One region of the Nocardia sp. NPDC052112 genome, then DNA from elsewhere that is predicted to be linked to it. Evidence: riboswitches for the same ligand, from Rfam matches in the RefSeq annotation. Region 1 holds a riboswitch; each other region holds the start of a gene.
The links. A riboswitch is a leader RNA that binds a small molecule or an ion and turns the genes downstream of it on or off. The one in region 1 is predicted to bind S-adenosylmethionine.
Positions count from the first base shown of each region.

Region 1 (7,143 bases):
CTGGTCGATCGCGGATCGTCGGCGCACATCATGGTGCGCCATACCGGGATCATCGAGGAACTGGAGCTGGCGCGCTTCGGGCTGCGCTATATCGATTGCGATCCTTGGGGTTTCACGCCCGCTGGGCCGCACGGCGGTGCGCCGATCGTGTTCCATCGCGATCTCGATCGGACCTGTGCCGGAATCGCGGAGGTCTGCGGTGCGCAGGACGCCGCGGCGTATCAGCGCTTCGTGGCGAGCTGGGGGCCGCGGTCGGCTCGGGTGATGCGCGCATTCGGCGGTACACCGACGCCGGGGCGCTTGCTGCGTTCGTTCTGGGGGCTGGACGCGCGCGATGGCGGGAGCGCGCTGTCGCGGGAGTTCCTGCAGACCGGCGACGCGCTGCTGGACAGCTACTTCGACGACGAGCGGCTCAAGGCTTCACTGGCCTGGTTCGGCGCCCAGTCCGGACCGCCGATGTCGGAACCGGGGACCGCGCCGATGGTCGGATTCGCCGCACTGATGCATACGCTGCCGCCGGGACGAGCGGTGGGTGGCAGTGGGGCGCTGACGACGGCGCTGGTCGCGCGGCTGCGCGCCGATGGCGGTGTGGTGTCGGCGAGCGATGCGGTCACCGAACTGCGGCAGGGCGGTGCCGGCTGGCAGGTGCGCACGGCGTCGGGCCGAAATCTGCACGCGGACACCGTGATCGCGGGCACCCATGTGCTGACCACACTGGATCTGTTGCGAGACGGCGGATTCGACGGTGCGGTGCTCGACGAGTGGCAGCGGCGGATCCGGGTCGGACCCGGCATCGGCATGGTGGTGCGGCTCGCGACCTCCGAGCTGCCGCGATATCCCGGCGGCTCAACCGCCGAATCCGCCAATGGCCTGCAGTTTCTCGTCTCGGACCGGCGGCAACTGCGCCGGGCCCACGGTGCGGCGCTGGCCGGTGATCTGCCGCCGCGTCCGGTGGTGCTGGCCATGAGTTTCAGTGCGCTGGATCCGAGTATCGCCCCGGCCGGTCAGCATCAGCTCTCGCTCTGGGCGCAGTGGCATCCGTACGAGCTGGCCGACGGCAGTGCTTGGGCCGCGCACGCGGAGTCGGAGGCCGACCGGATCATCGCCGAAGTCGAGTCCTACGCGCCGGGTTTCGCGGCGAGTGTGCTGCGGCGGCATGTGCAGACGCCGGTCGAGCTCGAGCGCGAGCTCGGGTTGCGCGGCGGGAATGTGATGCATGTGGAGATGTCGCTGGATCAGATGATGCTGTGGCGACCGCTGCCGGAGCTATCCGGGCAGCGGGTGCCCGGCGCGCCCGGGTTGTACCTCACCGGGGCGTCGACGCATCCCGGTGGCGGGGTGTCCGGTGCGAGCGGGCGCAGCGCGGCGCAGTTGGTGCTGCGCGATCGACGCCGCAACCGGTTCCCGCTGCTACGCAGGCGATGACCGGGCCGCAGCCGCACGAGAGGCTCGCGCCACGGACGGAAATCCCTGGTCCAGCGAGTCGGGAGAGCGCCGCTCGGGCGGACCAGACCCACGGCACAAAGGAACCCGACACCCACCAGAAACCAACGAGTCAGGAACCAGCCGATCAGGCGGAGCAGATCTGCGATGCAATAGATCGCGACGCCGACCGTGCGGCGGGGGAACCGGGGTGTCGACTCGTCACGAGGCGGCATCAACGGTCGGCGGGCGCGCTGCGCTGGACACCGCGCTTCCTGGCGCCCGTGGTCGCGGCGGTGCTGCTCGTGCTGGTGCAGATCGGTTATCCGTTGGCCTCCGGCGTCGCCCGGGATCGGGTGACCATCGCGGTCGTGCTGCTGTCGGCGGGGACCGCACTGGTGCACGCGGTGACGACGCGTGGCTTTCGGTACGGCCTTGGGTTCGTCGTGATCGTCTCCGGACTCGGGTTGCTTGCCGAAATTATCGGTACCGCAACGGGTTTTCCGTTCGGTTGCTATGACTACGCCGACGGCAGGCTGGGGCCTGCGGTGGCAGGGGTGCCGTTGGTGGTCGCACTGGCCTGGACCGGAGGGCTGTATCCGGTGTGGGTGGTCGCCGGGTTGTTGGCTCGACGATGGGCGGGGCGTGTCGTGGCGACCGCGGTCGGAGCCGTGGGTTGGGATCTGTTCCTCGATCCGCAGATGGTCGCCGACGGACAGTGGACTTGGTGCGCCGCCGGTCGGGGGTTGCCCGGATCAGCCGAGATTCCATACACCAACTATCTGGGCTGGTTTGCGGTGGCGCTGGTGATGGCGTTGCTGCTGACCGTACTGGATCGTGCTGTGGGCACGAACGGTGCGAATACGTTTGCGGTGTCGAAGGCAGCGCACCGGCTGTCGACAGCGCAGACACAAGTGCCGACGGCAGAGCGCCCGTTGCCAACAGCGCAGGCACCCACAACAAGGCACCCGATCCCACCAGCACAGACCCAGGGACCGCAGGTAGAGCGCACGTTGCCAACAGCGCGGACACAGGTGCCGATAGCGGCGGCTCGCGGTGCGGCAGCCTCAGGTATGGATGCTGGAATCCCGGCGCTGGAGTCGGGGACGCCTGACTCGAACAGTCCTGAGCACAGGTCCCGACGCCCGATATCTCTGATCTCGGCGGACACCGTCGTGCCGGTGGCGGTATTCATGTGGACCTGGCTCGGGTCGACGCTCGCGCACGCGGTATTTCTCGATCTGCCGCATTCGGCCTGGTATGGGTGTGTCGGGCTGGGAGTGCTCGGCGTACCGCTGCTGGTGCGGGTGGCCGCGATCCGGCGAGGCTGAATCAGCGGATACCACCTGTCCGACACTTCGGTCGGCGCACGTTCCGCCCGTCGCGTGGCAATTCGGGGCGACCGCCTGGCACGATGTGTGCCGTGCAGCCGAGTCCTCTCACCGCGATACCCGACACACCGGTTCTACCGCCACGTTCGCCCCGGCCCGGAGTGCGGGTGGCCGCGGCAGTACTGCTGGCCGCGATGCTGGTGCCCATGCTCGCGGGCTGCCTGCGCGTGCAGGTGTCGATGGGTGTGTCGTCCAATGACCGGGTCTCCGGTCGGATCGTGGCCGCGGTGGTGCCCGCGGACGCCAATGACAAGGGCCCGCAGCTGAAGGCGCCCGATTCGCTGGCCGCGAAGGTGCGGGTCGAGCCATACAGCCAGGACGGCTATGTGGGCAGCAAGGTGTTCTTCGAGGATCTGTCCTTCGGTGAGGTCGGCCAACTCGGCGCACTCTCCGATCAGACCCAGGGCATGTTCAACCTGTCGTTCCAGCGCACCGGCGATCTGGTCAGCCTCAATGGCCGGGTCGATCTGAAATCCGTTCCGCCGCATGGTTCGGACGTGCAGTTCACGGTGGCCTTCCCGGCCCGGGTCGCCAAGACCAACGGCAATCGCGAAGACGACTCCACCGTCTCCTGGAAACTGCCGCCCGGCGATGTCTCCACGGTGCGCGCCGAGGTCAGCTATGCGGATCCGAATACCCGCTCCTTCGCGGGCTGGGCCGGGATCGTCGGCGGTATCACCCTCGCCGTCGCCGCGATTATCGCCGCCATCGCCTATATGGACCGCAATCCGGCACCGCCCGGGGCACCCGAAAGCACCTTCTCCCTGAGCAATCTGTGGCGTTCGCTGATCCGCCGCTGACGCGAACCCTGCGCGCGGGCGCGGCGATCGCCGCGTGGACGGGCGCGGGTATCGCGCTGGTCGGTTGCGGGACCGCATTATTCAATCGCACCACGGTGCGCGGGCTGGCGACTGGACCGAATACGGTGATCGAGCCGGTGGCGGTGTGCATCCCGGCGCGCGATGAGGCGCACCGCCTGCCCGATCTGATCGATGATCTCCGCGGCCAGGTGGGTGTGCCGCGACTGCGGGTACTGATCCTCGACGACGCGTCGTCGGACGGGACCGAAGCGGTCGCGCTCGAAGCGATTGCGGGTGATTCGCGATTCGCGGTATTCCGCTCCGAGGCCGAACCCGCACCCGGATGGACCGGGAAGGCCGCGGCGTGCGCGCGACTCGCCGAGTTGGCGGATGCCACGGTGCTGATCTTTCTCGACGCCGATGTGCGCCTGGCGCCGAATGCGATTGCCGCGGCGACCGCCGAATTACGCCGCGGCCGGGCCGCATTGTTGTCACCGTGGCCGTACCAGGTGGCCGAATCACCGGCCGAGGCGCTGGTGCAGCCGCTGCTGTGCTGGTCGTGGGCGGCGAGCCTGCCGATCGCGGCCGCCAATCGCAGCCTCCGCCCCTCGACAGCTGTTGCCTGCGGCCAGTTCCTGGTCTTCGATGCGGACGCCTACCACGTCATCGGCGGTCACGCCGCGGTGGCGGCGAGCCCCACCGAGGATCTGGATATCGCTCGCGCATTACGCCGTTCGGGTCGTCGGACCGCGCTCGTCGCGGCACGCCGCGCGGCGAGTACCCGAATGTACTTCGACGCGGCCGAATTGGAGGCCGGTTACACCCGCTGGCTGTGGTCTGCCTACGGCGGCACGACTATCGGCGGCGCGGCAGTCGGAGCTATAGCGGCACTGGCCTACTGGGTGCCCCCACTCGCCGCGATCGGTGGTCGAGGTTCCATGCGCACCGCCGGTCTCATCGGCTACTGTGCCGCGGTTGCCAGCCGCCTGCTCGCCCGCTCCCTGGAACACGGCACCGTAACCCGCGCCGATGCCCTTGCGGCCCTGGCCCATCCCATCTCCATCGCCACCTACCTCCGCCTCTGGACCCGCTCTCGCCGCGCCCACCACACCAATACCTTGACCTGGAAAGCCCGCCCCCTCACCTCCACCCACTGATCAAGATCAGGTGGAGCCGGCGACGGCATCGGGAAGACGCCGCCACCAGCTCCACCTGATCTTGAACCGAGCAGCGCGAGCCGCAACCCGGGTGCGGCACGGAATGCCCTCTGGCACCTGCCTCGGTTCCCGAGCGCATGCAGGGGAGCGCTCCGCCCCTCAGCGCACCGAGGTGAGGCCTACCGTTGGGAGGAAGAAACAGGATTTGCCGCCGTTGTCCATGGTTCCGAAGACTGCGGCCAGTACGGTGCCCGATCCGGTGTCGACCGGAACCGCGCGTACGCCGCCGACCGGGAATGCGGCGAAGAAATCTTGGATAGTCCGTTCGGCGAGCGGTCTTATCTCGGCCGGGATTTCGGCTGGCACCATCGTGCGGACCACATCGGAGATCGAACCCATGGCGGTGATGCCGTTGCGGCCATTGGCGAGATTGACCCAGGCGACGTTCATGCCCGTGGCATTCGTGCCGTCCGGTCCGAGGCCGTAGGGCACGAAGGTGAACATGACTTGGCCTGCTCTGACGGCGGTCGGGTCGAGTCCGGGAATGGCCACGGTGGTTTTCGGCCACGGACCGGGAACCGCGCCCGCAACCGCGGGGACCAGACCGAGGGCGCCGGAGTCGGAGCAGAACGGCGCGACCGCCGGATACAGGAACGGGTCGACGCCGTAGGTGCGCAGCGCCTCGACAACGGCGCGGTAGGTGGCGAACAGATCACCGGGCCCGGCCTGGGCGGACGGTGCGGTCGTAGCGGGTGCCGCAGGCGCGGGCATCGGAGCCGCGGCGGCGACGCCCGGGGTGGCGAAAGTCAGCGCGGCCGTACCGGTCGCGATGGCGGCTAGCGTGGTCAGACGGCGCAGCAGGGTCACGAGGGACCTCCTCATCGTCGGGCACGAATCGAGGTCCGAGATTACTCCGGCAAACCTTCGCAACAGCGCAAATATCGGCGGGCGACACGTACGCGCCGCGCGTCCCGGCGGACCGCCGCAGCCCCGCACCGGCGGGCAATCCGGACGAAAGGCCCGCGAAGAACTAGATCCGAAATGCCACGAACCACCGCGCAACCGGGCCAATAGTGCCTGCTCATAGGCATGTGGACAAGGCCTGCGCTCACGCTGATTCGTACCCTTGTGCCGGACTTCGCCTGCTTCGCATGATATTTCGGCTAGACCCATTGACCGACCCGTGCTCGGCGTCGGACACACCATCCAGAGCGACCGAGAGACCTGGCTCGTCGACGTCGCAGCAACCCCCCGGCCACCGGGTGCGGGTGCTTCCGCCGGGAACGATGGAGGAACCGAAATCATGAGCGCGTCCGTCGCATCCGATACTCCGGTATCGGATGTCCCGATACCGGGTGCCCACACACCCGACGCCACGGCATCGGGTGCACCCACCGCGGCCGTATGCACGGGAAACTCCGCGCAGCCCGCCGGTTCGATCACCTTCGACCTCTCCCCCGGCCAGTCCGGCCGGATCCACGCGCCCGAGGTCGATGCCATTGCCGCCGAACTGCCGCAGGCCATTCGGGACCGCGGCACGCTGGTGGTCACCGGAGCGGGCGGTGCCGCACCGCCATTGCGGTTCTACGCCACCGACGATAAGACCATCGTCGGATCCGAGGTCGATTTCGCCTCGCTCATCGCCGATATCCTAAGGCTGAAACTCGTTGCACAGGTGGCCGATTGGTCGCAGAACTTCGTGCGGGTCGACTCCGGCGAGGCCGATGTGTTCATCTCCAACGTCACGGTGACCGAGGAGCGCGAGCAGAAGTACGACTTCGCCACCTATCGCAATGACACCGTCGCATTGGAGATCCCCAAGCAGAGCACGCCCGAGCACCAGGATCGTACGAGCCTGGCGGGCAAGCGGATCGGTGTCGGCAGCGGCACCAACCAGGAGCAGCTGCTGGTGAAGTGGAACGAGCAGAATATCGCCGACGGCTTGCCCGCGATCGATATCGCCTACTTCCAGCAGGTCACCGACTACTACCTGGCGCTGGCCTCGCAGCGCCTGGACGGCTACATCGGCCCGAATCCGTCGGCGATTTACCACAGCACCACCGCGAATCAGACCAAGATCGCCGCGACGTTCTCCGGCGCCGGTGCGACATTGCAGGGCGAGATCGGAGTGCTCACCAAGAAGGACAACGGGCTGATCGGCCCCATCAACAAGGCCATCAACAACACCATCCAGACCGGCACCTACCAGCAGGTCATCGATCGCTGGGGGTTGCGGACCGAAACCGTGCCGAGTTCGCGGATCAATCCGCCCGGCCTACCGAAGAAGTCGTGATCGCATGAAGTTCCTGCTGTTCACCCTCGTCACCCGCGTGCCGGATCCGAATACCGGTCGGCTACCCGATACCAGGGAGC
Region 1 covers NZ_JBFAWD010000039.1:33,252-40,394, reverse strand. Annotated here, with positions in the region: gene AB0L58_RS40200 (NAD(P)/FAD-dependent oxidoreductase) at 1-1,425, shown strand, start outside; gene AB0L58_RS40195 (carotenoid biosynthesis protein) at 1,707-2,753, shown strand; gene AB0L58_RS40190 (DUF3153 domain-containing protein) at 2,948-3,613, shown strand; gene AB0L58_RS40185 (glycosyltransferase family 2 protein) at 3,709-4,770, shown strand; gene AB0L58_RS40180 (hypothetical protein) at 4,930-5,637, opposite strand; SAM riboswitch class I at 5,970-6,063, shown strand; gene AB0L58_RS40175 (transporter substrate-binding domain-containing protein) at 6,074-7,063, shown strand; gene AB0L58_RS40170 (LLM class flavin-dependent oxidoreductase) at 7,068-7,143, shown strand, end outside.

Region 2 (7,143 bases), on a different contig from region 1:
TATTGCCCTCGAGGAAACGCGCGATGCGTAGTGCGGCTTCGGTCGAATGACGCACGCGCAGCGGCATAGTCTCCAAACCCTTGAGCAGTGTCCACGCATTGAACGGGCTCAGCGCCGGACCGGTATGGCGCATCAGGGTTTTCACCGGACCGTCGATGTAATCCCGGGCGCCGAGGATGGCACCACCGAGCACCCGACCCTGACCATCGATGTGCTTGGTGCCCGAATACACCAGCACATCGGCACCGAGTTCGAAACCACGCTGCAGCAGCGGCGTGGCAAAGACGTTGTCCAGCACCACTTTCGCCCCGGCGGCATGCGCGAGTTCGGTCACCCGACGCACATCGACCAGCGTCTGCATCGGATTGGCCGGCGTCTCGAAGAAGACGGCCTGGGTCGGCACCGAGAGCGCCTGCTCCCACTGATCCAGATCATCGCCGTCGACGAAGACCGTTTCCACACCCCAGCGCGGCAGAATCTCGTTGCACACCACGAAGCACGAGCCGAACAGACTGCGTGCGGCCACGAGTCGGTCGCCAGCACCCAAAAGCGCACCGAGCGCGGTGAATACGGCCGACATACCGCTCGCGGTCGCGAAACATGCTTCGGCGCCGTCGATCAGACGCAGCCGCTCCTCGAACATGGCCACCGTCGGGTTGCCGTAACGGGAGTACACGAAATGCTCGATATCGCCGGTGAACGCGGCCTCGGCCGCCTCGGCGCTCTCATAGACGAAACCGGAGGACAGATACAGCGCCTCGGCGGTTTCCTCGAATCCCGAGCGGCGCAGGCCACCTCGCACGCCGAGCGTCGCGGGACCGACGCCTTCGGGCAGCGGCTTGTCGAACGCACCGCCGGTGATCACGACTGCCGCCACGGCAGGCCGATGGCGCGCCAACCGGAGCCGCCACGATGTCCGAACTCGTCGATCGGGCCTTCGAAGCCCTCCAGCACATTGAACGACGGGGCGATGCCGACCCCGGTCGCGGCCACTGCCGCACCGATGGAACGCTGTCCGGAGCGACAGAGGAAGACGACGGGCGCCGCCGGGTCGCGGTCCGCCAGCGCCTGGGTCAGCTGCTCGACGAACTCGCCGTTGCGGGCGCCGCTGCTGTCGACCCATTCGATCAGCACCGTCGGTCGCTCGATCGAACTGGTATCCGGCACACCGACGAAACGCCATTCGGCCTCGGTGCGCACGTCGACCAAGACGGCTTCAGGGTTGTCCCGCAACAACTCCCACGCCTGTTGTGGGGTGATGTCACCGGCATATGTCATGCGATCCTCCTGTGAATCCACGCTTGCCGCACCTGGGTTTCGGTGCGCGGCCAGGTCGTCACCCGGAGCACCCCACCGCGGAGGAGGGTTGCCGACCAGCCAGCCGGGGCTTGGCGCTGGTACTCATGACCCGAAAATGAGATTGCCTGGGCAGGTGCCACCATGTCAAACCCCCCGTTCGTGCCGCGCACAGGCAATCAGCCGCAGACGATCCAGCGGTCTTCGGAGCGGGTCAGATTCCACGTTGCCGGTGTCTCCCGGCCGTCGACCGCGATGGTCACCGTCGCCTTGGCCTTATCGCCGTCGACCATCGCATTCTCAATCTTGGTGACCTTGATCGACTTTCCGGCCGCGGCCCCACCGAACTGACCCGCGAGCGGCGTCTTGCTCTCGTCGAATCCCGGACAGGCAACGGCGGGTGGCGGCGTGTTGTCGGTGGTGGCGCGGGCCTCCGCGTAGCGCTGCACCGCGGCCGCGATCTTGTCCGATTCTGTGACATTTTTCTCAGCGGGCGAGAGCACCGCACCGAGCACGATCGCGATGAGCACGACAGCGGCGAAGACGGCCGCCGCGATGAACGGCGCCATGGAGCGACGATCGGTCTGATCGACCTCGATTACGGGTTCTGCATCGGTGCCCTGCTGCTCTGTCATGGTTCGATCATCCCTGGTGGGCGGCGGTATCCGGCATTCGGCCCCGTGCCGACCCCATTACCCGCGCGGCGCGGATTCGATAGATGCCCGCGGAGTGGGTAGTCACGGTAGTGGGTCGGGCAGCAAACACCCGGTGTACGCACCGCCGCAGGGCGCACGGTATGCCACCGATAGAATCGCGAGACTGCGGCCTGCTGTCATAGCCGAGATGGCCGCCCGTCCGCATCGTGAGGTGCGACCAAGAGGGTGCGTCAAGTTAGCCTAAGCTAAGACTGACGCCATTAATTGTTTCGACCATAAGGGTGCGCGTAAGAGATGACCGAACACAGTGCAGCGACTCGCCCGCTTCGCATCGCGATCGTAGGCGCGGGACCGGCCGGTATCTACGCCGCCGACGCGTTGATGAAGTCCGATGCCGAGGTGAGCATCGACCTGTACGAGCGCATGCCCGCGCCGTTCGGGTTGATCCGCTACGGCGTGGCGCCGGACCATCCGCGTATCAAGGGCATCATCACCGCCCTGCACAAGGTGCTGGACAAGCCGCAGGTCCGCCTGCTCGGCAATATCGACTACGGCACCGACATCACTCTCGATGATCTGCGCACCTTCTATGACGCGGTGATCTTCTCCACCGGCGCCAACGCCGACCGCGCGCTGCCGATTCCGGGTATCGACCTGGACGGCAGCTACGGTGCGGCGGACTTCGTGTCCTGGTACGACGGTCACCCGGACGTGCCGCGTACCTGGCCGCTGGAGGCGGAGAAGGTCGCGGTCCTCGGTGTCGGCAACGTCGCCCTGGACGTAGCGCGGGTGCTGGCCAAGACCGGTGATGAGCTGCTGCCGACCGAGATCCCGCCGAACGTCTACCACGGTTTGCAGGCCAATAAGGCGGTCGAGGTGCACGTCTTCGGTCGCCGCGGCCCGGCCCAGGCCAAGTTCACCCCGCTCGAGCTGCGTGAACTCGACCATTCCCCGACCATCGAGGTGATCGTCGATCCCGAGGACATCGATTACGACGAGGGCTCGGAAGCCGCGCGCCGGCATTCCAAGCAGGTCGACATGATCGCCAACACGCTCGAGCAGTGGGCCATCCGCGATGTCGGCAACCGCCCGCACAAGCTGTTCCTGCACTTCTTCGAATCCCCCGCCGAGATCCTCGGTGAGGACGGCAGGGTCGTCGGCCTGCGCACTGAGCGCACCCAGCTCGACGGCACCGGCAATGTCAAGGGCACCGGCGTGTTCAAGGACTGGGAGGTCCAGGCCGTCTACCGCGCCGTGGGTTACCTATCGCAGAACCTCACCAACCTGCCGTTCGACGATCAGGCCGGTGTCATCCCGAACGAGGCCGGACGCGTCCTCGCCGACGAGGACGCCGACGGTGCGGACCGCTACCTGCCCGCCACCTACGTCACCGGTTGGATCAAGCGCGGTCCGGTCGGCCTCATCGGCCACACCAAGGGCGACGCCAACGAGACCGTGGCCTGCCTGCTCGACGACAGCGTGAAATTCACCCCGGCCGCCAAGCCGGAACTGGACGCGGTCACCGACTTCCTCGAGGGCAAGGGCATCCCGTTCACCACCTGGCAGGGCTGGTACCGCCTCGACGCCCACGAGCGCGCCCTCGGCGAGCCCGAGGGACGCGAGCGCGTCAAGGTCGTCGAGCGCGAGGACATGCTGCGCGCCAGCGAGCCACACAAGGTCTAGTGCGAGCGCCACTGGGGATGATCATCACCTCCTGTGGCACTCGACAATCCGACTCGGCCGCGGCAGCACAAAATCTGTCGGGTCTGTGGCAGCGGAAACTCCGGCACTGAGGCATTCTGTACAAGTGTTCGATGCCCATCTCCACATCTTCGACCCGCGGTTCCCGCTGGCCGAGAACGAGGGCTACCTGCCCGACCCGTTCACCATCGCCGATTATCGAAAGCGTATGTCGCGCTTCGATGTCGGCGGTGGGGCCGTGGTCAGCGGATCCTTCCAAGGCACCGACCAGACCTATCTGAAGGCGGCGCTGGCGGAGCTCGGCGAGGGCTGGGTCGGCGTCACCTCTTTGGACCCGGACGCCACCGATGACGAGATCATCGAACTCGACCGGATCGGCGTGCGGGGGCTGCGGTTCAACGTCAAACGCGCGGCCGCGGACATCACCGCGATGACCCTGCAGGCATTGCGTGCGCACGACCTCGTCGGCTGGCATGTCGAGGTGTACATCGACGGCAATATGCTCACCTCGATGCGGCCGGTGATCTCGAAGCTGCCGGTGTTCTCCATCGACCACCTCGGCATGTCCGAGGAGGGTCTGCCCTATCTGCTGGATCTGGTGGATCGTGGGGCGCGGGTGAAGGCGACGGGCTTCGGGCGGGTGCAGATGAAGGTGGCCCGTACACTGCGGCGGATCCACGCGGTCAATCCCGAGGCGCTGATGTTCGGTTCCGATCTGCCCGGCACCCGCGCGGGGCGGCCGTTCCGGGATTCCGACGTCGATCTGATCTGCGATGTGGTCGGCGCCGACATGTTCAAGGTGCTCGAGGACAACGCGCGAGCGTTCTATCGCCTGCCCGCCCGCGAACGAGCTGTTCCGACCGATCCGACCCCCACCCTGCCGATCCACCGCACCGAGCAGCCGACCCTGCCGCTGCGGCGCGATGAGCTCCCGAAACTCGAACCGGCCGATACGATTCCGTTCCCGACCATCGAGTGAGTGCGACCCGGCCCTGGGCCGGGACCGCCGCGTACGACACCGATCTGCCTTATTCGTCCAGCATCGGGGTGGTCGGACTCACCCTTCACCTCGTAGCCGCGCAGTGCGGTGGTTGGAAATGCCGACCCGCCGAAGTTCGCCTCAGGTCACGATGGCACCGATGACCCAGACGCCGGTCGCCAGGAGCGCACCGAAGAGCTCGATCAGCATGGACAGGCCGACACCCTTGAGTGCGTGAACTGTTGCCCGCCAAGCGGGTTGGTTGTCGCGCAGCCGGTGCAGCTCCGAAAGATACACGCCAAGAACGAATCCCACGAACAACCCGACCACCGGTATGATGAAGAACCCCACGATGCCGAAGATCGCGCCGATGAACAGCGCGCGATTGGAGACGCCCGCATCCTTCATCTTCCGCCCCGGCCAGGTGTATTTGATGATGCCCGACAGCACCAGGAAGGCCGTACTGATCGCGCATACGATCCACGCGGTCGCACCCCCGGTCAGGAACGCCCACACAGCAATGGCCCCGAAGATCAAGATGGCCCCCGGCAGAATCGGGACGATGATCCCGACCAGCCCGACCAGAATTACCAGGCCGACAACGACCTCACCCCAAGCTGACACCGCCGGTCCCTCCGCTTTCCGCGTCTTGTCACGCTGCCAGGATTCTGACCTATTCGCCGGGGGCGTGCACGGGCGAGGTTTCGGCGGCGGTTGTCGTCGGGCCGCAGGCGATGTCGTGGAAGGCATGGCGCAGCAGGGCGGTGATACGGGCGGGTGGGGCATCGCGCAGTCCGTCGAGCTGGAGTAGGTGTCGACCGATGACGGTGCCGATGGTGATCGCGCCGATCAGTCCCGCGCGCAGGTCCGCGTCGTCGTCGGCCAAGTGCTGGGCGGCTTGTCGTTGCCGGGACACCATGGCGAGTTGTACTTCGGCGGCGGCGTCGGGGTGGGTGAACATGGAACGGATCGCGGCGAGCGCGTCGGTGGGTTGCTGAGCGAGCTTGGTTTCGAGTGCCGCGAGCAGTTGGTCGGCCACCTGTCCGGGCGTGCCGGTCACCCGATCTTCCTGTTCGAATCCGGACGCCTGGGCGAACAGGTTGTCCTTCGACCCGAAATAGCGCATCACCAGGCCCGGATCGGCCTGCGCCTCGGCGGCGATCGCGCGAATGGTGGCACGGTCGTAGCCGACCTCCGCGAACAATCGCCGGGCCGCGTCCAGGATCCGGGATTGCGTGCTCTGCCGTTGCTCGGCGCGGCTGCGCGGGCGAGAATCCATGAGCTCAGTCTACGGGCGTTGACCGAACCGAATTCGCCATGCTAATTTTCGGTCTACAAGCGTTGACCGAAAGTGGGTAACTCGTCATGTGGCACACGATTCTGCTGTCGGCACTTGCCGGACTGTTCGGCGCGAATGCGGTCCCGCATTTCGTCAAAGGCATGGTCGGCGAACAGTTTCCGAATGTGTGGGGTAACGATCCGCTGCGCAATGCGGTGGCAGGCACGCTCGGTCTCGCACTCGCGGTCCTCATCGGCTACTGGGCCGACCTGCCGACGCATGTCTACGCGGGTATCGGCAGCGCCACGGTGGGCGCACTGCTGATGGCGGTATTCCATGGGCTGAGCGGGGCCTATCGGCTCAACTCCGCGTTGGGGCTCGCGAATCCGTCGCGCGCCGCGGGGTGATATAGCTTCAGCGTTATTGTCATACTGTCAATACAGCCTCGGGTTGCCCCGGGGAGCGCTGGAAAACGACGAACCGAGGTAAGGCGTGAGCACACCATCCACCGGAGCTGTATTTACCCACCCCGCCGGCTCCGCCGGCTGCCATCCCCCTCAGCAGGGCCCGCTCGCGGGCGTAAAGGTCATCGAACTGGCCGGAATCGGCCCCGGTCCACATGCGGCACTGCTGCTGGCCGACCTCGGCGCCGATGTGGTGCGGGTGCAGCGGCCCAATATGCTGCCCGGCTTCATGGAGCGGCCACAGTGGCGCGGACGCACCATCGTCGAGGCCAATCTGAAGGATCCGGCGGATATCGATAAGGTGCTCGCACTCGCCGAGAAGGCGGACGTGTTGATCGAGGGCTTCCGGCCCGGCGTCACCGAGCGCATGGGGCTCGGCCCGGATGCGGTGCTCGCGCGCAACCCACGGTTGGTCTACGGCCGCATGACCGGCTGGGGTCAGGACGGCCCGCTGGCCGATCGCGCCGGACACGACATCAACTACATCTCGCTGACCGGTGTGCTACACGCCATCGGCCGCAAGGGTGAGCGTCCGGTGCCGCCGCTGAATATGGTCGGCGACTTCGGTGGCGGCTCGATGTTCCTGGTGTTCGGCATTCTCGCGGCACTGGTCGAGCGGCAGAGTTCCGGTAAGGGTCAGGTCATCGATGCGGCGATGATCGATGGGGCGCTTGCCCTTTCGCACATGATCTGGGGTATGCGCGGCATGGGCCTGTGGTCGGATGAGCGCGGCACCAATCTGCTCGATACCGGTATGTCGTTCTACGA
Region 2 covers NZ_JBFAWD010000012.1:50,278-57,420, reverse strand. Annotated here, with positions in the region: gene AB0L58_RS23560 (O-succinylhomoserine sulfhydrylase) at 1-865, opposite strand, end outside; gene AB0L58_RS23555 (rhodanese-like domain-containing protein) at 862-1,278, opposite strand; SAM riboswitch class IV at 1,293-1,409, opposite strand; gene AB0L58_RS23550 (hypothetical protein) at 1,476-1,931, opposite strand; gene AB0L58_RS23545 (FAD-dependent oxidoreductase) at 2,247-3,635, shown strand; gene AB0L58_RS23540 (amidohydrolase family protein) at 3,760-4,632, shown strand; gene AB0L58_RS23535 (DUF456 domain-containing protein) at 4,774-5,256, opposite strand; gene AB0L58_RS23530 (TetR family transcriptional regulator) at 5,306-5,911, opposite strand; gene AB0L58_RS23525 (hypothetical protein) at 5,998-6,318, shown strand; gene AB0L58_RS23520 (CaiB/BaiF CoA-transferase family protein) at 6,404-7,143, shown strand, end outside.
Region 2: another riboswitch for S-adenosylmethionine. It lies ahead of AB0L58_RS23555 (rhodanese-like domain-containing protein); the one in region 1 lies ahead of AB0L58_RS40175 (transporter substrate-binding domain-containing protein).

Region 3 (7,143 bases), on a different contig from region 1:
TGGGACAGGTCGTCGAACTCCTCGAGGCAGACCAGCACCCAGTGTTCGCGCAACGAGGTGCCCATCTCGGCGTGTACGGCCTTGTGCAGCTTGCCGAGCGCATAGGTCGGGAAGCGGAGCAGGCCGCGGGGGTGAATGTGGTCAGCGGGCATTCGGTAATCATATCTATTGTTGATAAACCAGATTGTTGATAATCTCCGCAATCTAGGTTGTCTACAAATAGCGGAGGATCCATGTCGGATACTCGAACTGCTGTCGCCGCACCCGCACTCGCACTCGAACCCATTCCCGCGCGGGTGTGGCGGGTGGCCGGTGTGGTGGTCTTCGGCGCGGTCATGAGCATGTTGGACACGTCGCTGGTGAATATCGGGCTGAACTCCATCGCGGCGGATCTCGGTGCGGCACTGGACAGTGCCCAGTGGATCGCGAGCGGCTATCTGCTCGCACTCGCCGTCACGCTGCCGCTGTGTGGTTGGCTCGGACGGCAATTCGGCATGGACCGGGTCTGGTTGACCGCGCTCGCCGGGTTCACGGTGACCTCCGGAATGTGTGCGCTGGCTCCGAATGTCGGTTGGCTCATCGGATTTCGGATCGCGCAGGGTCTGGCCGCCGGGCTATTGGTGCCTGCCGGGCAGACGCTGCTCGGTCAGGTCGCGGGCCCGCAGCGACTGGGGCGGGTGATGAGTGTGGTCGGTATCGCGGTGGTCGCCGCGCCAGCGATCGGGCCGACCATCGGCGGTGTCATGCTGGCGAATCTGGACTGGGAGTGGTTGTTCCTGATCAATATCCCGTTCGGACTGGTGGCGTTCGTGCTGGCGCGTCGACTGTTGCCGCGGGCGGAGGCGACGGGGAACGGGGGTCGATTCGACGCCACCGGATTCGCGTTGATCGCGGTCGGACTCTCGGCGTTGGTCTATGGTCTGGGTGAATTCGGCAGTCGCGGTAGCGTTTCCGCGCCGACGGTGTGGGTATCGGTGCTGGTCGGCGTACTGGCGCTCGGACTGTTCGTGGCACGGTCGATGCGCGGCGGCGGTACGAGTCTGCTCGAGGTCGGACTGTTCCGGCATCCGGTGTTCGCGACGGCCAATGTGGCGAATCTCTTCGCGGGTGCGTCGCTGTTCGGGGCAATGCTGTTGCTGCCGTTGTACTTTCAGGTGCTGCATCGGGACGGAATCATTGCGACCGGTTTGCTGCTCATGTCCTTCGGAATCGGTGGCATCATCGCACTGCCCGTCGGTGGCCGGTTGACCGATCGATACGGCGGGGGCGTGGTCGCGGTGGTCGGCAGTGCGGTGACAGTCGCGGTCACCGTGCCGTTCGCACTCGGTGACGCATCGATGAATCCTGTTGTCGTACAGGTACTTCTGTTGATCCGAGGCGTGGCAACCGGATTGACCGGCGTGCCGATCGTGGCCGCGGCCTACGCCTCGGTGCGGCCGGATCAGATGCCGGATGCGGCGTCGTTCGTGAATATTCTGCAGCGGGTCGGCGGGTCGATCGGAGCGGCTTTGCTCGCGGTGGTGCTGTATCGCGCGGCCGATGCCGGACTGCCGGTGGATGCCGGATTCCGGCAGGCGTTCTGGTGGCTCACCGCCGCGTCGGTCATCTCACTGGCCGCGTCACTATTGCTGTGGCGCAGAGAGATTCAACCGAACCTGTGACGCTGTGCGCCGGCCGGTGGCGACCGGCCGGGCCGCATGGGATTACGCGGCCGAGGCGGCCGTGCCGATGCCGAGCGCCGCGAGAATGGCCGCGCTGATCTGCTCGAGCCGATCGCGCACCCGGGGACGGCGCAACATCGCCACCGCCCGTGACGCCAGCAGGGCGAGCAGGATCATCTCGACGGCGGCAATGGAGCACTCGATGGCGCCGAGCGCGAGGGTGTTCAGGAAGGTGACCTCGGTGAGGAATTGCGGCAGCACCGCCAGATAGAACAGTCCGACCTTCGGGTTGAACATGCACGACACCAGGCCCGCGGCGAATGCCGAGCGAATCGAGGTCGGCGCCGGTGCGTCCGACCTGCCGGACGTCGCCGCGGTGCCCGTCCCGCGCTGCTTGCGGTGCTCGATCAGCGCCCGAATTCCCAAGTACAGCAAATAGATTCCGCCGACGACCTTGAGCGTTCGGTAGGCGGTCGCGGACTGTTCCAGCAGGGCGGCGACGCCCGCCGCGACCACCACCGCCCACCCGATCCCGCCCAGTGCCGAGCCGATCGCCGCCGCAATGCCGGGTCGCGCGTCCACGATCGAGAATCGCAGCACCAGGAACGAATCCGGGCCGGGCGTGATGGACAGCAGAATGCACAGGCCGACAAAGCTGAGTAGCAGCGAAAGGGTCACCGATCGATCAGACCGCACCGCGCCCGGCATTGCAAGGTTATTTATTCGACTGCATGTATATGCAGCAAGGGGCCGGTTGACAGGGCGGGGCGGCATCTGCCAATCTCGGTTCAGGTCATGAGTACCAGCGTCAAGCCCCGGCTAGCTGGTCGGCAACCCTCCTCCGCGGCGGGGTGCTCCGGGTGACGACCGGGCCGCAGCCCGACCGGGTGCGGCAAGCGCGGACTCGGATGATCACCAGATTTCGGGTCCCATTACCGATGGGATTTGTGATGACCGCTGCAACCGATCAGAGCTGTGTTTACCCACCTCGTCGGCTCCGCCGACTGCCGTCCCCCGGTGCCGCCCTCGCCCGGGTTTCCGGCGACGACCTCCGGGTGCCGCTCGTACAGGGCGGAACGACCACCTACGCGAACTTCGACTACGCCGCGAGCGCACCGGCATTGGCGCAGGTCACCGACCGGGTGCAGCAGCTGCTGCCGTACTACGCGAGTGTGCACCGCGGTGCCGGTTACGCGTCGCGGATCTCCACCGAGTGCTACGAGGCCGCGCGCGGCTCGGTATCCCGTTTCCTCGATGCCGCCGACGATCAGGTCGTGGTGTTCACCCGCAACACCACCGATGCCCTGAATCTGCTCGCCGCCTGCGTGCCAGGCGACACCGTGGTGCTCGATATCGAACATCATGCGAACTTCCTGCCGTGGACCCGGCACGGTCGCCGCGTGGTGCGGGCGGCGGCGACCGTCGAGGAGACCATTCGCCAGCTGATCGCCGAATTGTGCAGTAAGCCAGCCGCATTGCTCGCGGTCACCGGCGCGTCGAATGTGACCGGTGAGGTGCTGCCGCTGGAGCGTTTGGCCACCATCGCGCACCAGTGTGGTGCCCGCATCCTGGTCGATGCCGCCCAGCTGGCGCCGCATCGTCGGATCAGCCTGCGCGGCACCGGAATCGACTACCTCGCATGCTCCGGACACAAGCTCTACGCACCATTCGGTGCGGGAGTGCTTGTCGGACGCCGGGATTGGCTCGATGCCGCCGAACCGTATCTGGCGGGCGGCGGGGCAGTTCGCGAGGTCACTACCGCCGATACCGAATGGGCGTCCGCACCGCAGCGCCATGAGGGTGGTTCGCCGAACGTCCTCGGCGCGGCCGCGCTCGCCGCCGCGTGTGACGCGCTGTGTGCGATCGATCCGAAAACCCTTGCCGCGCATGAGCGACGGCTCGCCGATCGGCTGCGCAGCGGCCTGTCCGCGATTCCGGGCGTCAACCTGCTGCGCATCTGGGACGACAGCCCGGACACCGTAGGCATTGTCGCCTTCACCCTGGACGGGTTCGTGCCCGGCCACGTCGCGGCCTACCTCTCCGCCGAACACGGCATCGGTATTCGGGACGGCCGTTTCTGTGCCCATCCGCTGCTCGCACGCCTCGGTCTCGCCGGTGCCCTGCGTGCCAGCATCGGCCTCGGCAGCAGCTCCGCCGATGTGGATCGGCTGGTCGAGGCCGTCGCGACGCTGGCCACCGAGGGTGCGTCGTGGAATTACGCCAGCACCGACGGCCAGTGGAATCCGACACCGGAGACCCGTCCCTTCGCCCGCCCCGATTCCATCGACGGCGTCGCACCCTGCTCGATCGGCTGATCGGACCGACCGTTCAGTTGTTGCCGCGCAGGCGAATCCGCCCGGCCGCGCTCAGTCTTCGAGCGCGGTCGGGCGGTAGTAGCGGCCGCGGTAGTAGAGCAGCGGTGCGGCACTGGGTTGTTCGTCGGTATTGTCGTGGACCCGGGTGACCAGGCCGACGACGAAGGTGTGATCACCGATGGGGATCAGCTGTTGGATGGTGGCGCGGATCCAGATGGGGGTGCCGTGCAGCACGGGCTCGCCGGTGTCCAGCGTGGTCCATAGCGAGCGATCACTGAAGCGTTGGTCGGCGGTGCGGGCAAAGCGCTTGGCCAGATCGTGCTGATGTTCGCCGAGGAAGTGGATCACGACGGAATCGGCCGACCGCAATGCCGTCAGGCTCGACGAGGTGTGGGCGATATTGAAGGAGACCAGCGGGGGCTCCAGCGACAGCGATGCGAAGGAGGTTGCGGTGAAGCCGACCGGACCGTTCGCGGAGCCCAGAGTGACAACGGTGACGCCCGCCGGATAGTGCCGCATGGAGGAGCGATACAGCTCGGCGGTGATACCGCTCAGATCATCGGGAATCTGGATGTCCGTCGCGGGGGGTTGAGCATCAGTCACATGACGAAACTACGCTCGGTTCCCGTGCGGCGTTCAGTCCACGTCGATCGGCAGCCCGGCGGTAATGCGCACCAGTTCGCGAAACGAGGTGCGGAACACGGTATTCGGATGGCCGCCCGCGGCCCATACCTCCCGGTGCGTGGCCAGTGCATTGTCCACCCAGGTCGGCAGGTTGGTGGGATGGCCGACCGGTGCGATGCCGCCGATGGGCTGACCGGTCACCTCCTGGACCATGTCGGCGGGTGCGCGGGTGAGCTTGCCTTCGAGTCGTTCGCCGGTGCGCCCGAGGTCGACCTGGTGTGCGCCGGAGACCAGCAGCAGCACCGGATCGTCGTCCAGGAGGAAGACCAGTGATTTCGTAATGGCGCCCACATCGACACCGAGTGCCCGTGCGGCATCGGCGGCGGTGGGCGTGGGGGCGGACTGAGTGACGATGACACCGTGGTGGCCGCGCGCGATCAGGGTATCTGCGACCCGGCATGCGACTGGTGGAAGCGACCTGCGCATGGATCCAGAGTAGAGCGATTGCGGGCCGTACGCCGGTCGAGTTCGTCGATAAGTATTCGGGCCGATCAGTATTCGGGGTAGCCCTCGGCGGGGCCGAGCAGCCGGTCGATCCGATCGTGCACGATCCGCGCCAGCTCGGTCACGCTGCGCTGCGCGACCCGTTCGTGCACAACCGAATCGAAGGCGCGATCGAGATCGGATTGGGAAAGTGCGAGCAACTCGACATCTGCCTTGGCCAGCAGCGCATCTCGATCCGGATAGGGGCGGGCATCGGCGAGTGTGGCCGCCCAGGTGACATTGCAGCAGACTTCGAACAGTGCGTGGACGGCGCGGGCGGGCGCCATCGCGTTGAAGCGGTCCAGCCCTATTCCTTGATGCATCAACATGATGGCCTCCAAGCCGGATGATGCGAGTTTGCCGACTCGACCATGATGCGGCCGATGTCGACGTCGGAACCAGTGCGTGGCGGCAATTTTGCACAGCATTTACACGGGGGACGGACTGGACGACTGGCCTGCTCACACCTGCTTTACGCTGAACGAATGACTGATTGGCAGGCCTTCACCGTTGAAACCAAGGATCACATCGCGCAGGTCACCCTGACCGGCCCCGGCAAGGGCAACGCCATGGGTCCGGACTTCTGGCGGGAGCTGCCGGAGATCTTCCGCGGGCTGGACGCCGATCCGGAGGTGCGCGCCATTGTGCTCACCGGTTCCGGGAAGCATTTTTCCTACGGACTCGACCTGCCCGCGATGGCCGGGACCTTCGGTCCGCTGATGGCGGATAAGGCGCTGGCGGCGCCGCGCACCGACTTCCTCTATGAGGTGCGCCGGATGCAGGCCGCGGTGACCGCGGTGGCCGATTGTCGCAAGCCGGTCGTCGCCGCGGTCTCCGGCTGGTGCATCGGCGGCGGGCTGGACCTCATCGCCGCGGCCGATATTCGCTACGCGAGTGCGGACGCGAAGTTCAGTCTGCGCGAGGCGAAGGTCGCGATTGTCGCCGATATCGGATCGCTGCACCGGCTCCCCGGCATTATCGGCGAGGGGCAATTGCGCGAACTCGCCTACACCGGCAAGGACATCGATGCGGCGCGCGCCGAGAAGATCGGCCTGGTCAACGACGTATTCGCCGATCAGGAGGCGGTACTGGACGCGGCGCACGCCATTGCGCGCGAGATCGCCGCGAATCCGCCGCTGGTGGTGCAGGGCGCGAAGGATGTGCTCGAGCAGCGCACCAAGGATCAGGTGGCCGCCGGGCTGCGCTATGTCTCCGCGTGGAATTCCGCATTCCTGCCGTCCGAGGATCTGACCGAGGCCATCCAGTCGGTATTCGAGAAGCGAGCCCCGGAGTTCAAGGGCCGGTAAAGGCTCTTTAATCGCTTGCCCCAGCCGTTGGCCTGCGGACATACTTGTATCACGCAACTAATTGATTGATGCAAGTAAAGGTGAGTCGAGTGGATGAGGACGAGCTGTCGGTCGAGGCGATCGCGATTCAGCTCACCAAACTGCAGCGCATCCGCGAACGGACCGCGGCGCAGCTGCGCACCAGAGATGGCGTGGATCCCGCCGCCTTCGCCATTCTGTTCCGGCTGCTGTGCGACGGCCCGATGCGCTCGGGCGAACTCGCCGAGGCGGTGAATTCGGATGCCTCGACGGTCAGTCGGCATATCGCCCACCTCGTCGACCGACATCTGGTGGAACGGCAGGCCGATCGCAACGACGGCCGCGCCACCGTGCTGGTCGTCACCGAGCGGGGTCGCGAGACCGCCGAGCGGATCCGCAGGCGCAGGCACGAGAACCTGACCCGGGTGATGGCGGCGTGGACGCCGCAGGACCGGGCCGTATTCGCCCGACTGCTGCGGCAGTTCGTGGACGACTACGAGCGGGCCAAGCCCGCCATGATCGCGGCCCTCCGCAACGACCAGAACCTGTATGTATTCGAGACGGAGAACGATTCGTGACCGCACCGGCCGCGGTGGCAGAACCCACCGGCTTCACCCATAGACAGATCCTGACCATCATGAGCGGTCTGCTGCTCGGCATGCTGCTCGCGGCATT
Region 3 covers NZ_JBFAWD010000021.1:54,390-61,532, reverse strand. Annotated here, with positions in the region: gene AB0L58_RS32375 (MarR family transcriptional regulator) at 1-152, opposite strand, end outside; gene AB0L58_RS32370 (DHA2 family efflux MFS transporter permease subunit) at 234-1,661, shown strand; gene AB0L58_RS32365 (LysE family translocator) at 1,704-2,339, opposite strand; SAM riboswitch class IV at 2,453-2,566, shown strand; gene AB0L58_RS32360 (aminotransferase class V-fold PLP-dependent enzyme) at 2,612-3,976, shown strand; gene AB0L58_RS32355 (flavin reductase family protein) at 4,028-4,579, opposite strand; gene AB0L58_RS32350 (YbaK/EbsC family protein) at 4,613-5,086, opposite strand; gene AB0L58_RS32345 (2-oxo-4-hydroxy-4-carboxy-5-ureidoimidazoline decarboxylase) at 5,152-5,472, opposite strand; gene AB0L58_RS32340 (crotonase/enoyl-CoA hydratase family protein) at 5,629-6,450, shown strand; gene AB0L58_RS32335 (MarR family transcriptional regulator) at 6,540-7,046, shown strand; gene AB0L58_RS32330 (MDR family MFS transporter) at 7,043-7,143, shown strand, end outside.
Region 3: another riboswitch for S-adenosylmethionine. It lies ahead of AB0L58_RS32360 (aminotransferase class V-fold PLP-dependent enzyme); the one in region 1 lies ahead of AB0L58_RS40175 (transporter substrate-binding domain-containing protein).

Region 4 (7,143 bases), on a different contig from region 1:
CGCCTGCTACCTGACTGACGGTGGCCATGGAGACGGCGAACCTTCAGCTGGTGCGACTGACTCGCGCCAATCGCATGGTTTCGGTCAGCAGTTTGGATACCGCGGCGGCTTCGGTGAGAAAGCCGTCGTGGCCGTCGCGGGAGTGCACGATCTCGAGCCCCTCGCAGCCGGGCAATCCGTCGGCCAATTCCTGCTGAGTTCGCAACGGGTACAAGCGATCCGAGTCGACACCGCCGACCACGCACGGAACCGGGGTGGCGGCGAGGGCGGCCGCGATACCGCCGCGCCCGCGGCCGATGTCGTGCCGGTTCATCGCCTCGGTAAGTAGGACATAGGTGGCGGGATCGAAACGGCTACAAAGCTTTTCGGACTGGTGGTCCAGATAGCTCTGCACCGCATAGCGGCCGCCGCGCCACGGGTCCTCGTCGCCCTGTGCATGGTTCTCGAAGCGGTGATCGAGTTCGCCCTCGGTGCGGTAGGTCAGGTGGGCGATGCGACGGGCGATGCCCATACCGGTCATGGGGGCGCGATCGGTATCGTGGTAGTCGCCGCCCTGCCAGTCCGGATCGGCCTTGATGGCGGCGATTTGCGTTGTCTGCGTGCCGATCTGGTCGGCGGTGGCACGTGCGCCGACGGCGAGTACCAGTGCGGATCCGACCCGTTCCGGCGCGCCGATCATCCATTCCAGCACCCGCATACCGCCCATCGAACCGCCGACGACAGCGGCCAGGCGTTCGATGCCGAGCAGGTCGAGCAGTGCCGCTTCCGCGGTCACCTGATCTCGGATCGAGATCTCCGGAAACCTCGAGCCCCAGGGCTTTCCATCCGGTGCCAGCGTCGAGGGGCCGGTGCTGCCCTTACAGCCGCCCAGCACATTCGTCGCGATGACGCACCATTCGTCGGTATCCACCGGTGCACCCGGACCGACCATGCCGTCCCACCAGCCGGGCAGCGGATGGATATCGTCGGGCACCCCGACGACATGTGAATCGCCGGTCAGCGCGTGCTCGACGAGCACCACATTGTCCAATGCGGGGGAGAGCTGACCCCAGCGCTGCACGGCCAGATGTACGTCCGGGAGGACCGCGCCGCTCTCCAGCCGCACCTCCCCGATGGCGATGATGCCGAGCCGCCCGTCCGGCGGTGGCAGGGCCGCCGCGGACGAGTGCGCGGTACCTTGTTCGGTGCTCACGGTCACGACTCCGCCTCGCCGGTGCTCGGCTCCGTCGCGACCGAGTGCGCGGTGTCGATGGTTCGCTCGCTCATGATGTCGCCCCCGGGAAACCGTGCGTCGCGGACGCCGGGTGAATCGGGAGAGAACGCACATCCCCGATGTTAGCTACCCGGCTGAACCGGGCCGCGGTCCGGTAGATCGGGCGGGTGTGTGCGCCGGTGATCTGCTCGCTTGCGACGAACCGATCGGTCGCGGACGCGATGGGGTCACTCATACCGTGCTCCACAGGGTTGTTCGCCAGCAGGTCTTATCGGAGTGCGGGTGACGGACAACAACTCATCGGAAACCTCCTGAAGTGCGCGCTTGCCCTCGACCATCGAGAGCCCGGTCATCACCCGGAGCACCCCACCGCTGCTGGAGGGTTGCCGTCCAGCAAGCCGGGGCTTCGCGCTGGCACTCATGACCTGACGGACATGGTAACCGGCGGGCGGTCGGCGACTGAAATCCGTTACCGGTTTTCCGCCGGTTCGGTCGCCGGACGTCCGGCGCATACGCGCATGAATTCGTCGTATGACGTGGTGAATGCGGCGCGGGCCGCGGTGGCGGCCGCTGCGGTGTCCTCGTCGTCGAAGATCGACTGCTGGCACTCCATGCTGAGGTGGCCGATCAGCTGCCAGGCACCGACGACCAGTTGGACCGGTAGCGCGTCGGGCTGGGTGCCGAGTCGCTCCGCGATCGCGTCGGCGATCGCGACGTTCTTATCGTCGGCCAGCTCCATGCTCTGCGCGCTGACCGTCGGACTGCTCCGCAGGATCCGCTGCATCTGTTGGAAGCGCCGGAACGACAGCGATCCCTCGGTGCTTTCCGAGGCGTGGTCGACGACCTGCAGGAAGGCCTCGCGCAGCGATTGCAGCTCATTGCCGGTGACCGGGAGTCCGCGCAGGCATTCGGCGATGGCGAGGCCGAAATCCTTGACCGGACCCAGGATGATCGCTTCTTTGCTGTCGAAGTATCGGTTGATCGTGCGGGGGGACACATCCGCGCGGTCCGCGATCTGTTCGACCGTCGTCGCGTCGAAGCCCTGTGCGTCGCACAGGTCGAGCGCCACCTCGATGATGCGCAATCGGGTCTGCTGCTTTTTGCGTTCGCGCAATCCCATGCTCACGCCGCCGGGCGCACTGGGCCCTGGATTCGCTGGAGCGCGCACAGCCTCCTCGGCTGTCGCGCTCGCGCCGATCGGCGTTGATGACTCGAGCATGGCCCCATGCTATCGCAATCGGGACGGTTTGTGTCCTTAACAGTCAAATGTCTGATTGCGACATTTTTCTCTTGACGACAAATGTCGGCCAATGACAGGATGGCTGCACGACTTCGAGACGGCTAGGAGACCAAGGTGAGCGAGACTGCGACAGCGGTGGAAGTTGTGGAAAGACAATCGAGCTCGGCACGCTGGTTGGCCTTGGGGGTGATCGCCTTGGCCCAGCTCATGGTGGTTCTCGACGCCACCATCGTGACCATCTCGCTGCCGTTCGCCCAGCAGGATCTGGAGATCAGCGACGGCAATCGGCAGTGGATGCTGACCGCGTACACGCTGATCTTCGGCGGCCTGCTGCTGCTCGGTGGACGGCTGGCCGACTACCTCGGGCGGCGTCGGGTCTTCATCGTCGGCCTGGTCGGCTTCGCCGGGGCGTCCGCGGTGGCGGGTCTGGCGCAGAACGGCGCGGAGCTGTTCGCCGGACGGGCACTGCAAGGTGCTTTCGCGGCGCTGCTCGCGCCCGCGGCACTGTCACTGCTCTCGGTGACCTTCACCGAGGCCAAGGAGCGGGCGACCGCGTTCGGCGTCTTCGCCGGTATTTCCGCGGGTGGTGCGGCACTCGGCCTGATCGCGGGTGGAGCGCTGACCGAATACGCCTCCTGGCGCTGGTGCCTGCTGGTGAACACCCCGATCGCACTGCTCGCACTGCTCGGTGCGCTGGCCTTCGTGGTCAAGGATGTGCCGACACCGCGAGCAGGCGGCTATGACGTACCCGGCGCGGTCACCGTGACGCTCGGTCTGATCGCCATCGTGTACGGATTCAGCCGCGCCGCCGAGGACGGCTGGCTGGCCGGTAGCACCCTCGGGCTGCTCGTCATCGGCGTCGCGCTGCTGATCGCCTTCGTCGCCATCGAGCGTCGCTCGTCGAATCCGCTGCTGCCGCTGCATATTCCGGGGGAGATCAACCGTGGTGGCGCCTTCCTCGCCGCGCTGCTGATCCCGATCGCGATGTTCGCGATGTTCCTGTTCCTGAGCTACTACTTCCAGATCACGCTGGGCTACTCGTCGCTGAAGGCCGGTGTCGCCTTCCTGCCGTTCCCGGCGGGCATCGCGATCTCGGCCGGTGTCACCAGTGCGCTGCTGCCGAAGCTGGGTCCGCGGCCGCTGATGGTGGCCGGGGCCGTGCTCGGTGTGCTGGGTCTGGTGTGGCTGGCGCAGCTGAGCTACGGAGACAGCTACGCCGCCGGTGTGCTGCCCGCGCAGTTGCTGATCGCGCTCGGTATGGGCCCGCTGTTCGTCGGAATGCAGACCGTCGCGCTGCATCAGGTCGAGGAGGAGGACTCGGGTGTGGCCAGTGCGCTGTTGAATGCGGCACAGCAGGTCGGCGGCGCGGTCGGCACCGCACTGCTCACCACCATCTCGGTGCAGACGGCCAAGACCTTCGCGCAGAACAATCCGACGCTCGACAATCTGCTGGCCCGCGCTTCGATCCACAGCTACGACGTCGCGTTCTATGTCGGTGCCGGATTCTTCCTCGCGGCAATTCCGGTGATCGCGTTGATGATTCGGGACAAGCCGGAGAATCTGATCGAGGGATCCGAGGAAGACGCGCGGATTCCGGTCGCGGTCTGATCCTGCAATAGCGTGTCCGGGTGTCCGATGGGATACCCGGACATCGCTGTTTCGGCAGGTGCGCGGCCTCGCCGACCTACTTGTCGGTAACAATTTCGGGCGGCTTCACATGGGGGGCTGCCCGCGCGGTGAGGTCAATGGCAGCAGTACGCTTGTCTTGTTTGCACCACATGTCTCGCGGACAACGCGGGACATATACGTTGTCTGTTGGAACAGCTGGGGTCCGCTCACAAGTGTTCGCCTGGCCGTGCAATGAGGGCACCATCCTAGGAGGACACGAAGATCCATGTCCAAGATCAAGGTTGAAGGCACCGTCGTCGAACTCGACGGCGACGAGATGACCCGGATCATCTGGCAGTTCATCAAGGACAAGCTGATCCACCCGTATCTCGATGTGAACCTCGAGTACTACGACCTCGGCATCGAATATCGGGACAAGACAGACGACCAGGTCACGATCGACGCGGCGAACGCGATCAAGGAACACGGTGTCGGCGTCAAATGCGCCACGATCACCCCGGATGAGGCCAGGGTCGAGGAATTCGGCCTGAAGAAGATGTGGCGCTCGCCCAACGGCACCATCCGCAACATCCTCGGCGGAACCATTTTCCGCGCGCCGATCATCATCTCGAACGTGCCGCGTCTGGTCCCCGGCTGGACCAAGCCCATCATCATCGGCCGTCACGCATTCGGCGATCAGTACCGCGCCACCGACTTCAAGGTGTTCCAGGGCGGCACCGTCACCCTCACCTTCACCCCCGACGACGGTAGCGAGCCGATCGTGCACGAGGTCGTGCAGATGCCCGAGGACGGCGGCGTCGTCATGGGCATGTACAACTTCAAGAAGTCCATCGAGGACTTCGCGCGGGCCTCGTTCAACTACGGGCTGCAGCAGAACTACCCGGTCTACATGTCGACCAAGAACACCATCCTCAAGGCCTACGACGGCATGTTCAAGGACACCTTCCAGGAAGTCTTCGAGGCCGAGTTCAAGACCCAGTTCGATGCCGCGGGCCTCACCTACGAGCACCGTCTGATCGACGATATGGTCGCCTCCTCCATGAAGTGGGAGGGCGGCTACGTCTGGGCCTGCAAGAACTACGACGGCGACGTGCAGTCCGACACCGTGGCCCAGGGCTTCGGTTCGCTCGGCCTGATGACCTCGGTGCTGCTCACCCCGGACGGCAAGACCTGTGAGGCCGAGGCCGCGCACGGCACCGTCACCCGGCACTACCGCCAGCACCAGCAGGGCAAGCCGACCTCGACCAACCCGATCGCATCGATCTTCGCCTGGACCCGCGGCCTCGAGCACCGCGGCAAGCTGGACAACACCCCCGAGGTGATCGGCTTCGCGCAGACACTCGAGGATGTCGTCATCAAGACCGTCGAGGGCGGCCAGATGACCAAGGACCTGGCGCTGCTCGTCGGCGGCGATCAGGGCTACCTGACCACCGAGGAGTTCCTCGGCGCGCTCGACGCCAACCTGGCCCGCGCCCTGCGCTGAGCCCGCGCCTCTTGCCGGTGGTCGGTGCCGCGAGATCTTCGCACCGGGCCGCCGGTGAGTGCGCGGTCGAGGTCTGGACGTCCCCGACGAGTAACCCTGAGCCGGGCACCCACACCACGACGGTGGCATGGGTGCCCGCACTGTTTTCCGCGAGTGCAGTCCGCACCTTTCCGGCGATCCGAACCCTCCTGCCGGTACCCACCAGCCGCGTGTTGCCGTCGGGCTGCCCGGCGCGCGCCGGGTGGCAGTCGTTCGCCTGGTTTCTTCATGTTGAGGTGGGGGAACTCACTTTTGCCCGGGAAGTGGAGGCAGTCGCCGGGCGGTTACATGAAGACGTGACCAGTACCGTTGCCACGCAGACCCCAGCACCTACCGAGGCCGAGCGGACGGACTGGCATATTCCGGCGATGCTGGCGCTTGCCCTCGGTGGATTCGGAATCGGGACAACCGAATTCGTCACCATGGGTTTGCTGCCCGATATCGCGAGCGCCATGCACGTTTCCGAGCCGACGGCAGGTCATGCCGTATCGGCCTACGCGCTCGGCGTTGTCGTCGGCGCGCCGCTGATCGCCGCACTCGCGGCGCGGGTGCCGCGCAAACGTCTGCTCGTCGCCCTGATGGTGGCGTTCACCATCGGAAATGCGGCGACGGTTATCGCGCCCACGTTCGAAACTCTGGTCATCGCGCGGTTCGTTTCGGGTCTGCCGCACGGCGCGTACTTCGGTGTCGCCTCGCTGGCCGCCGCCACATTGGCACCGGTGGGCCAGCGCGCCAAGGCGATTGCCGCGGTGATGTTGGGATTGAGCGCCGCCAATGTTGTCGGCGTTCCCAGCGCGACCTGGCTGGGCCAGCATCTCGGCTGGCGCGATGCCTTCGTGGTGGTCGCGGTGATCGGTGTCGCCACCGTCGCGGCCCTGATCCGGTTCGTTCCGGAACTGCACGGTATTCGGATCACCAACCCGATGACCGAACTCGGTGCGCTGCGTCGCTCGCAGGTGCTGCTGACCCTGCTGGTCGGTGCGATCGGCTTCGGCGGCATGTTCGCGGTCTACACCTACATCACCACCACGCTGACCGATGTGGCCGGAATGGCACTCGGTCTGGTGCCGTTCGTGCTCATGCTCTTCGGCCTCGGGATGGTCGCGGGCAATATCGTCGGCGGCATTCTGGCCGATCGCGGCGTGGACCGGGCGATCTATGTCTCGATGATCGCGATGGTCGTCATCCTCGCGGGGTTCGTTGTGGCCGCGCACAATCCGTACACGGCGGCCATCGGTGCCTTCTTCATCGGCGCATCGGGTGCGGCCCTCGCGCCCGGTCTGCAAACCCGGCTGATGGATGTCGCCGCCGACGCCCAGACCCTCGCCGCAGCGCTCAATCACGCGGCCCTGAATATCGCCAATGCGGCGGGTGCGTGGTTGGGCGGACTCGTTATCGCGGCGGGTCTGGGCTACACCGCGCCCGCGACCGTCGGTGCGGTGTTGGCGGTGCTGGGTGTTCTGCTGTTCACGGTGACCGTCTGGATTGCTCGGCGCTCAGCGGTTTAGGTGTCGGGTTGCAGCGCGACGACCGGAATCA
Region 4 covers NZ_JBFAWD010000037.1:13,490-20,632, forward strand. Annotated here, with positions in the region: gene AB0L58_RS39295 (PIN domain-containing protein) at 1-18, shown strand, start outside; gene AB0L58_RS39300 (homoserine O-acetyltransferase) at 44-1,198, opposite strand; SAM riboswitch class IV at 1,529-1,639, opposite strand; gene AB0L58_RS39305 (TetR family transcriptional regulator) at 1,683-2,432, opposite strand; gene AB0L58_RS39310 (MFS transporter) at 2,568-4,061, shown strand; gene AB0L58_RS39315 (NADP-dependent isocitrate dehydrogenase) at 4,348-5,565, shown strand; gene AB0L58_RS39320 (MFS transporter) at 5,973-7,112, shown strand; gene AB0L58_RS39325 (nitroreductase family deazaflavin-dependent oxidoreductase) at 7,109-7,143, opposite strand, start outside.
Region 4: another riboswitch for S-adenosylmethionine. It lies ahead of AB0L58_RS39300 (homoserine O-acetyltransferase); the one in region 1 lies ahead of AB0L58_RS40175 (transporter substrate-binding domain-containing protein).